DNA from 3 places in the Peribacillus sp. JNUCC41 genome. Region 2 is predicted to be linked to each of the others. Evidence: riboswitches for the same ligand, from Rfam matches in the RefSeq annotation. Region 2 holds a riboswitch; each other region holds the start of a gene.
What was found. A riboswitch is a leader RNA that binds a small molecule or an ion and turns the genes downstream of it on or off. The one in region 2 is predicted to bind S-adenosylmethionine.
Positions count from the first base shown of each region.

Region 1: linked by a shared signal. The riboswitch ahead of JNUCC41_RS07010 (O-acetylhomoserine aminocarboxypropyltransferase/cysteine synthase family protein) and the one ahead of mtnW (2,3-diketo-5-methylthiopentyl-1-phosphate enolase) in region 2 are both predicted to bind S-adenosylmethionine.
Region 3: linked by a shared signal. The riboswitch ahead of JNUCC41_RS15630 (Fur-regulated basic protein FbpA) and the one ahead of mtnW (2,3-diketo-5-methylthiopentyl-1-phosphate enolase) in region 2 are both predicted to bind S-adenosylmethionine.

Region 1 covers NZ_CP062163.1:1,393,615-1,396,887, forward strand. The annotation lists gene JNUCC41_RS07005 (methionine ABC transporter ATP-binding protein) at 1-127, opposite strand, end outside; SAM riboswitch class I at 281-393, opposite strand; gene JNUCC41_RS07010 (O-acetylhomoserine aminocarboxypropyltransferase/cysteine synthase family protein) at 511-1,821, opposite strand; SAM riboswitch class I at 1,921-2,027, opposite strand; gene JNUCC41_RS07015 (thioredoxin family protein) at 2,173-2,481, opposite strand; gene JNUCC41_RS07020 (toprim domain-containing protein) at 2,485-2,850, opposite strand; gene gcvH (glycine cleavage system protein GcvH) at 2,943-3,273, opposite strand, start outside.
Region 2 covers NZ_CP062163.1:4,947,527-4,950,799, forward strand. The annotation lists gene JNUCC41_RS23870 (2-hydroxy-3-keto-5-methylthiopentenyl-1-phosphate phosphatase) at 1-551, opposite strand, end outside; gene mtnW (2,3-diketo-5-methylthiopentyl-1-phosphate enolase) at 557-1,789, opposite strand; SAM riboswitch class I at 1,895-2,045, opposite strand; gene JNUCC41_RS23880 (pyridoxal phosphate-dependent aminotransferase) at 2,179-3,273, opposite strand, start outside.
Region 3 covers NZ_CP062163.1:3,211,021-3,214,293, reverse strand. The annotation lists gene JNUCC41_RS15640 (GNAT family N-acetyltransferase) at 24-530, shown strand; gene JNUCC41_RS15635 (aspartyl-phosphate phosphatase Spo0E family protein) at 599-793, opposite strand; gene JNUCC41_RS15630 (Fur-regulated basic protein FbpA) at 1,046-1,234, opposite strand; SAM riboswitch class I at 1,411-1,515, opposite strand; TPP riboswitch at 1,671-1,776, shown strand; gene tenA (thiaminase II) at 1,867-2,556, shown strand; gene thiW (energy coupling factor transporter S component ThiW) at 2,560-3,081, shown strand; gene thiD (bifunctional hydroxymethylpyrimidine kinase/phosphomethylpyrimidine kinase) at 3,050-3,273, shown strand, end outside.

The DNA.
Region 1 (3,273 bases), 1.9 Mb from region 2:
TGTAACCGATGATACCGAAAATCTCGCCTTTATTTATTTCAACATTCACATTATTTACAGCCTTGATCGTCTCACTGTTTCCTTTTCCTGTTCGGAACAGCTTACTGACTTTCGTCAATGTAATCATTAATCCTCACCTCTTTTATCCAATAAAACCTATGAACTTAGTTGATTTCTTTACATTATTAGTCTGTTTCTCATAACATGCACATGTTTTCCCCATTAAAACTGAAAAAACCTTTCTGCATGAGCAGAAAGGCAGGTGAAGAAACAGGCCTTTCTCTCATCTTCCAAAGTAATTAAACTTTGTGTGAATTGGCACCTTTCCAAGGAAATCTCCTTGTCGGTTGCCGGGTTTCATCGGGCACATCCCTCCACCTCTCTTGATAAGAGCTAATATATAGAATATTTGTACATCATTAAGTTCTTTAGTATGGAGAAATTTTATCATAGATAAAAAAGGAGCGCAATGTATATTATTTCTAGTTCAAGAATGAACAGGAACTCTGCTTAAAGCGTTTTGGAAGTCAAGGAGACGATATTCGTCGCTTTTTCAATTGCCTGCTCTAAATCTTCTATTAAGTCGTCTACATTTTCAATCCCAATTGATAAACGGACTTGATCGGCACTTACACCCGCTTTCGCAAGACCCGCCTCATTCAATTGTTGATGGGTCGTACTGGCTGGGTGGATGATCAAGCTCTTCGCATCCCCTACATTCGCCACATGGGACCATAATTCCACCGAATTGATAAGTTTTGCCCCAGCTTCGCGATTACCTTGTATTCCAAAAGTCACGACAGATCCAGCTCCCTTAGGCAAATATTTATCCGCAAGGGCCTTATCGGGATGATCCTCATCACCAGGATGCGAAACCCAAGTCACGGCAGGATGGTTTTTTAAATATTCAATGACAGACTTGGTGTTTGATAGATGCTCTTTCATCCTTACATGCAGCGTTTCAAGTCCAAGCGTAAACTGGAATGCACTTTGGGCACTTAGCGCAGGGCCTAAATCACGAAGTAACTGGACTCGGGCTTTCGTTATGAATGCGGCAGGTCCAACTGCCTCGGCATATACCAGACCGTCATAACTTGGGTCAGGCTCCGTGAAGCCAGGGTAGTTTGGCGAGTTCCAATCGAACTTCCCTCCATCCACGATGACACCGCCTAGTGTCGTTCCATTTCCCAGAAGCCATTTTGTAGCGGAATGGATGACGATGTCCGCGCCAAAATCAATTGGTCTGCAAAGATATGGTGTTGCAAAGGTATTATCAATGATTAAAGGTATGCCGGCTTCATGGGCGATTTTCGCTACCGCTTCAATATCAAGCACCCTCAAACTTGGATTACCGATCGTTTCGGCAAAAATGGCTTTAGTTCTTGGCGTAATCGCCCTTTTGAAATTTTCAGGGTCATCGGGAGAAACGAACCTCACTTTGATCCCATATTTAGGAAGAGTATTTTCAAAAAGGTTATACGTACCGCCATATAATGTAGAGGCTGAAACAATCTCATCACCTGCACCGGCAATGTTCAGGATTGAAAGTGAGATGGCAGCCATTCCGCTTGCTGTTGCCAATCCGCCGATGCCACCTTCCAATAAGGCCATTCTTTCTTCAAAAACGCTGACCGTGGGATTATGAAGCCGTGTATATATATAGCCATTCTCCTTTAGGCCAAATAAATTCGCTGCATGGTCGGTGTCTTTGAACAAGTATGCATTGCTTTGGTAGATAGGAACGGCACGGGCACCTGTTTCATCAGTTTGCAGACCGCCATGAACACTCAATGTTTCAAAACGCAACTTTTTCCCTGACATATGGTTTCACCTTTTTCTATGGATTTAGTTGGAATTTTATGATATCTGGCCTTTTATAAACAAAAAAACCACTTCAACAAGAAGAGGTCTCAAGAACACACCTCATCTACCAGAGCCAACACTCTGCTGGAATTAGCACCGTATATAAAATTTATACCGGTTGCCGGGCTTCGTCGGGCCAGTCCCTCCGCCACTCTTGATAAGAACTATTAAATTCTGCCATTACTTAATTCAAAATATATCATTTTAGAATAAATCAGTCAATGAATTGTTAGAATATTCTTTGTTTAATTCCAATCTCGCATTCAAATGTCCGCAACAAAGAAACCAACCACGGTTCTGATTGGTTTCTTAGCTGATTTCCTTAAGCAATCCGTACAAATAAGGAACGGATTGAAAGGCATATATTTTTGTGTGCAGCTTTCCTTTTTTGAAAAGCAATAAACAGGGCACACTTTCGATTTCATATGATTCGGCAATTGCTTGGACATAGTTCATATTCATTTTGCCTGCCTTCAATTCCGGGAACAGCTCCAAGGATATCGTCAGCATCTTGGAGGCAACCTGACAAGTGCCGCATAAAGGCGTATATAAATATAAGCAAAAGGTTTCCCCATTTTCAACAGCAAGCTTACACTCTTCTTCTTTCCATTCCTGCATCAATTAGTCGTTCACCCTTTGACTTAAAAATTTCATTTTCACATTCATATTGGCAGATAGTAGCACAGTTGCGATATGATGTTCGGGTGAGCTTTCCACTTCTTTGTACATTTTATTAATATACAGGTGGTTTGCTTCCGGCATTTCCCTTCGGAACTGCTTCCGCAGCTTTTCTCCTGATTCATCTGCGTCAAAAAGGAGATAAACATCACGATCCATCAATTCATCCACTAATTCATCCAGCTTAGTTAATGATATGGTCCCATTTGTACATCTTATTTCCACATCTTCATTTAAAACGGAGGCAACTTTTCTTCTATCGGAACTGCCTTCTACAATAATCACTTTATCGAATTCGCCCCACTCCATGTCATCACTCCATCTCATGAATTATGTGCGCAACTGCCGCTGTATAAAATGAAAAAGAGAGCAGGCCCATTCAGTCCCCCCTCTCCTTCTTTTTAACCGTTGATTAAACTCTCATACTCTTCAGCGCTCATCAAGTTTTCAATATCACTGCTATTAGATGGTTCAAGTACGACCATCCATGCCTTTTCATAAGGAGACTCATTTACATATTCCGGGTTGTCACTTAAATCTTCGTTTACTTCAACAACCTTGCCACTGATAGGTGCATAAAGCTCAGAAACTGTCTTAACGGATTCAACACTTCCAAATGGTTCGTTCGCTTTCAATTCATCGCCGATTTCCGGAAGCTCAACGAATACGATGTCCCCAAGCTCGGACTGTGCGAAAGCTGTAATCCCAATGCGCACTGTTCCATCTTCCGTT
Region 2 (3,273 bases):
CGGGCTATGACAAAATTGGCCTGTTTGGCCGCTTCAAAATCCGTTACTGAATCTCCAATAACGAATTTAAAATCTTCCGCCCCCGCTATTTCCCTCATAATGGATGGCTTGCAGCAACCGCAATCATTATTACATTGATCATCACAATCATGCGGCCACTCAATATAAATCTTTTCCTTATCAAAAAATGCTTGGTTACAATAAACGGACTCTGTTGGCAAGATATCATTTAAAAGCGGTGCAATGAAAAAATCCATGCCCCCGCTTACTATATATAAAGGGATGTTGGCTTGTTTCGTATACTCAACGAATTCATAAAACCCTGGACGAATGCCGGCCGTCTTTCTTACATATTGGATGATGTCATCCTTCATGCCACTATCAAGCAGCGAAAACATCTCCCCAACTCCTGAAGATATACTGATTTTTTGCTGGAGGATACCGTCTTTCAACTTTTCCCATTCCGGAGGAGCAAATTTTTTCATGATGGAAATGATATTATCCGTGTTGGTGATCGTTCCGTCAAAGTCACAAAAGATGATCGGTTTCATTATTCTTATAGGCCTCCCCATAACAAAAGAGCTTTTTTTAGTGTTTCTTCCTCAGCAGCCGCTTCAGATAGGTTCTTTCCTGCTAGAACGGCTTCCACAGCAGAACGGAAAGCCTTGGCCCCGCCATTTGCTCCGTCAGGGTGCCCATGAACTCCCCCTCCTGCATTAATCACGCTATCGAGCCCAAAATCCTTGATCAGGTCCGGAACCATGCCCGGATGAATGCCTGCAGAAGGAACAGGGAAGGCTTTTTTCCATGAAAGTTCATCTTTTGTCAGAGCTTCAGCAATCGCCAAGGTCTCCTTTTTTTCCAGTGCGACATTTCCATAAGGGGATGGGAACAAGGATAAATCCGCACCTGATAACCTTACTAATTTACCAAGTAATAATGGATAGCCGATTCCATAAAATGATGAAGCTGCCAATGCCCCGCTAAAGGCGGGGTGCGCCATGATCGGCAACTTGATACGATCATGTTCACTCAAGGCCTGCAATACATCCAAACCATATGTATGAACGTTGAACAATAAGGCATCTGCCCCTGCTTCAGCCGCCTGCTCTGCCTTATCCAGCAATTCAAATGTTTTCCCTGATAGATTGACTGCATATAAAGTACGGTGGCCAGTGGTTTCATGGACTTCATTCAATATTCTTTTTCCCGTTTTTATTCTATCGAAAAATGGAGTCAGTTCCTGGTCGAAGAGGATCTCATCATCTTTAACTAGGTCGACGCCCCCTAATGCTTGTTGTCTCAGTTGCTCGTTATGGAATGTCAGGTCTCTTCCTAATACACCTTTAAAGATGCTCATTACCAGGGGCCGGTTAAATACGCCAATCTTCTCCCTTATGCCTTCAATGCCAAATTGCGGTCCGGGAAAAGCTTTTTGAATATCACCGACAAAATCCAGATCGATGAGTTTTATTTCTCCGTCCAATGAAAGTTTGCCGAAGACAGTCGTGAGGATTGCAGGTAAATCAATGGAAAAATTCCCTGCCGGATAGGTAATTTTAATAAGCGAACGGTATACTTTACGATTAAAGTAGCTGTTTGCCCTCTCTTCTTCAGAAAGTGGTGTCACCGATACAACGCGCCCCTTATGTTTTTCCAGTTGTTTCTGGACTAAATGTGGCAGGTCCGTCCATGTCCCGACAGTCAAACCTAGGGCAATGCTCTCTGCTTTTTTCTCATGATTTCCAGTGAAGTCATGAATTAAATAAGTAGCGACTATCTCGCTCATCTGATCACTCCTATAACACGTTAGTAAACTCCCGATGTCATTAACCTGAAATGGTCCCAAAATGGCAAAAGCCCCTTCATAAAGAAGAGGCTTTAAAAAGCCATCTTCTTATCTCCCAGCCATTGGCTGCAAGAATTAGCACCGTGCCTTGTGGATTTCAGAAATCCGGCGAAGAATTCCGCCCCATTTTACAATGGAATTACGGTCGGTTGCTGGGCTTCATAGGGCTAGTCCCTCCACCTGCTCAAAATAAGAAAACGCTGATATATAAATTGCATTCAAGTATCGAAAGATTAAGAATTTATTTTGTATTCTGACAGGTAATCCCTACTTTGTCAATAAGTTTTAACTATTTTAACGGTGAATAAATCGGATATCTCAATTGATCGTTAAAATAAGTTTAATTTACGTATTCGTTCCACAGCCTCTTCAAGTCGTTCTTCCGAGGTCAGCAGCCCTACCCTGACGTAACCTTCGCCAATTTCACCGAATCCATTCCCTGCGGCAACAGCTACGTGGGCATGCATTAATAAATAGTCTGCAAAACTCTCTGACGTAAAACCATTAGGTACCTTGAGCCAGGCAAAAAACGATGCCGCAGGCGCTTTGACATCCCAGCCGATTGCCCTCAATCCCTCAATGAAAACATTCCTTCGTCTTTCGTACATCTGCACTAACTTCTCTACACAGCTCTGCGAATCAAGCAAAGCACTTGCCGCAGCTTCTTGTATCGCCGGGAAAAGACTCACATAAAGATGGTCTTGCAATAGTTCAAGAGCTTCTATTACACTCTTATTCCCCACTGCGAAGCCGACTCTCCATCCTGCCATATTGTAAGTTTTCGATAGTGTGTATATTTCTATTCCAACATCCTTCGCTCCCTCAGATTGGAGAAAGCTTATCGGTTTTTTCCCGTCGAATCCGATCGCGCCATAAGCGAAATCGTGGACCACACAAATGGAATGCTCTTTTGCGAGGGAGACGGTTTCATCAAAGAAACTATCAGTTGCAGAAGCACCTGTGGGATTATTCGGATAGTTCAAGAACATCATTTTGGCTTTATCAAGTACTTCTTTATGTATGTCATCATATTTCGGAAGAAAATCATTTTCTTCTGTCAGAGGCATGAGTTCGGTCTTTGCCCGGGCTAAAACAACTCCGGAAAGATAATCGGGATAGCCGGGATCTGGAACAAGGATCGTATCACCTGGATTCAATAAACACTGCGGCAGTTCTACAAGACCTGCCTTCCCCCCGAAGAGAATCGCCACTTCACTATTCGGATCCAGCTTGACACCGTATTCTCGTTCATAAAAGACGGCGGCAGCATCTTTTAAATATTGATGTCCCCGGAATGGCGAATATTTATGATTAATCGTTTTTTCTGCGGCCGACTGCAAACTTTTCACGATATGTTCTGGCGTCGGCTGATCAGGGTTTCCCTGGCCTAAATTAATGACATCATATCCTTGCTCCGTGATTGC
Region 3 (3,273 bases), 1.7 Mb from region 2:
AATGATAGTTAGGAGTTTAAATCATGGAAGAGCTCATAGAGTTTAGAGAGGCAGGACTATCCGATCTACCCAGAATTGTTGAAATATATAATTCAACAATTGCTTCAAGAATGGTCACGGCAGATACGGAGCCTGTATCCGTCCAATCGAGGGTTAAATGGTTTGAGGAACATCATTCAGAAAGTAGACCGCTATTTATCATTACTATAAAAGGGAAAACTGCTGGATGGATGAGCTTTCAATCCTTCTATGGCCGACCGGCATATAATTCCACTGCCGAAATCAGCATTTATATAGATGATTATTTCCGGGGAAAAGGAATCGGACAAATTTCGATTCAAAAGGCAATTGAATGGAGTCCAAAATTAGGTGTTAAGACTCTATTGGGTTTCATTTTCGCCCACAATACACCAAGCCTTAAGCTTTTTTCCAAATTCGGGTTTGAAGAATGGGCACATTTACCTCAAGTTGCCGAGTTGGATGGAATCGAGCGGGATTTGCTCATTCTTGGTAAACGTGTCGATATGTAATATCATTCTTTAGAGCTATTGCCTTGAGCAGTAGCTTTTTCATATTAATCGAGTGCGAATTGGCTAATTTAAAAATACCTATATGCTTTCTGGAGGTAAAAATGTTCACACTCTCTTTTACTTGTTAACGCATTTAATAGCGTATCCAATTCTTGACTTGCTTGAACAGTTAGCAGACTTGATAAGCCGTAAATTGCTGCCAAGTTGATCATTTCTTTTCTTTTCTCTTCTATTTTTTCTATAGTTACCTTACGGCAAGGCATTATATGCCACCTCCCATTTATTCAATTTTTTTACACTTTCATCATAATGAATCTACTAGTTAAAATCAACTATTTTTCAGAAATTAAATGTGTTATTTTAAAGGTTAAATGTGACAAAATGACTATTATTTCTGTAATTATGTATATTTTGTGTCATTTTCTATTAAACGCAAAAAAGCATCCACTAGTGTAGACTGTGAATGCTTACATCATATCTCTTATCCAAGAACCCAAACTATAGTCCATCGTTTACTATGTCATCCATTCAGAAGGTGACTCGGTATTTGGTTTATTTATAACAATCTTATATTCATCTTCAAGTACTTTTAATGGGGCATCATAAAGGTGCCTTTCATCAGAGGTTTTGTATACTCCATTGGCCAATAACTCTTCAATAAGCTTTGCCTTCCTCTGTTCGATCCTCTTAAATAATTCTGCCATGTAAATGGCTCCTTTCCTAGTCATCCTAGAGCCTGCTTCTAGTTAGCTAATCTTTATCAACTTGTTTTATTTTCACCAAATTATATATACCTTTTCTATTATGTCACTAAACGTTATTTCCCAAAAATAAAAGCCCCTTCTAATTCAAGAAGAGGCTGACAGTGTCCGTACGGCTCTTCTTATCTTCCAAGCATATGCTTGTTGGATTTAGCACAGTTCCCAAAACGGGTCCGCTGCCGAGGTTTCTTTGGGCCAAGTCCCTCCACCTCTCTGGATAAGAAATCGATATATAAATGATGTAGACATGATTTTATCCTAATAACCATCAAAAGTCAATTACCTGGTTCTCCCTTTTTTCCTGGACAAAATGGTCCCTCTTTAAATGCGGGTTGCATTTTCTTGTCTTTCTGATATGATGTCAGTAATTACATACAATTCACACCACTAGGGGAGTCTTTTTTTAAGACTGAGATGGAATTAGTTCCGGACCCTTTGAACCTGAACCGGCTCATACCGGCGGAGGGAAGTGGATGATATCGTCCATTTTCAGACTATATCCATCTACCCCGTTCCGTATTCAGGAACGGGGTTTTTTCATTAACAAAGGGATCCATTCTAAAGGAGGATGAACAATGGAGAATGTTAAATTAGAAACATTCAGTGATAGACTACATGCACGGTCAAAAGAGATTTGGAAAAGGAACCATTCACATCCCTTCGTCCAGGCAATTGGAAATGGTACGCTTCCTGAAAAGAAATTTGCCTATTACCTGAAGCAGGACTATATCTATCTCATGGATTATTCCAAGCTCTTTGCTTTAGGTGTAATCAAAGCTCATAACATCGAAACCATGGCAAAGTTTGCGAGTATTTTAAATGAAACCCTTCAAGTGGAAATGGATATTCATCGGCATTATGCTTCCGAATTCGGGATCACTTCCAAGGAATTGGAAGATACAGAACCTACTCCAACGACTCTAGCCTATACAGGCTACATGCTAAATGCAGCTCAGCATGGGACTTTGGCAGACTTGATCGCCTGTCTCCTGCCCTGCGCTTGGGATTATTATGAAATCGGTTTGCTACTAAAAGAACAAAATGGAGCATCATTGGAAAACAATCGCTACTCAGATTGGATAAGGTCCTATTCATCTCCTGAATTTGGGGAAGCACACAAATGGCTGATCGCTTTGTTGGAAGAGTTGACGGAAGGCATGCCAGAAAAGGAACTTCTTAGATTAGAAAAGCACTTTTTGGTTACTTCCCGATATGAATATTTATTCTGGGATATGGTTCATAATGAGCAAGATTGGCCGCTGTAGATGATGAATCCTGTCAAGAAACTGACGTTGACTGCCATGATCACGGCAATTACGACGCTGACCAGTTCATTTATTTTCATTCCTGCAGGATTTGCAAAGGTCTTTCCTATTCAGCATCTGGCAAATGTCCTGACGGCTGTTCTATTGGGGCCAGCTTATGCAGTGACACAAGCTTTTTTAGTTTCCATCATTAGAAACATGTCTGGTACCGGTTCAATTTTCGCCTTTCCCGGTAGCATGATCGGTGCACTTTTGGCCGCAATCCTTTATCGAAAAACACAAAGCTTAAAATTCGCTTGTTTAGGGGAAGTGATCGGGACCGGCATTATCGGTTCCCTAGCCTGTTATCCACTTGCCCTCCTCCTATTGGGAGAAAAAGCTGCTCTTTTTGGTTTTTTACCGGCTTTTATGCTCAGTTCATTCGCTGGTGCGATTTTAGCTTTCATATTACTTAAAATACTTCTAAAAAATACTTATATGAAGGGGTTTTTTTATGAAAACAGCATTAACCATCGCAGGCTCTGATTCAGGGGGCGGGGCTGGAATCCAAGCGGATTTAAAAACATTTTCTGCACATGGTGTCTTTGGCATGTCTGCCATCACAGCCGTAACCGCACAAAATACAATGGAAGTCCGTTCAGTACAGCCAATTGAAACAGCTATCATATCAGATCAAATTGCAGCTATCTTTGAAGATATTACTGTCGACGCAGTAAA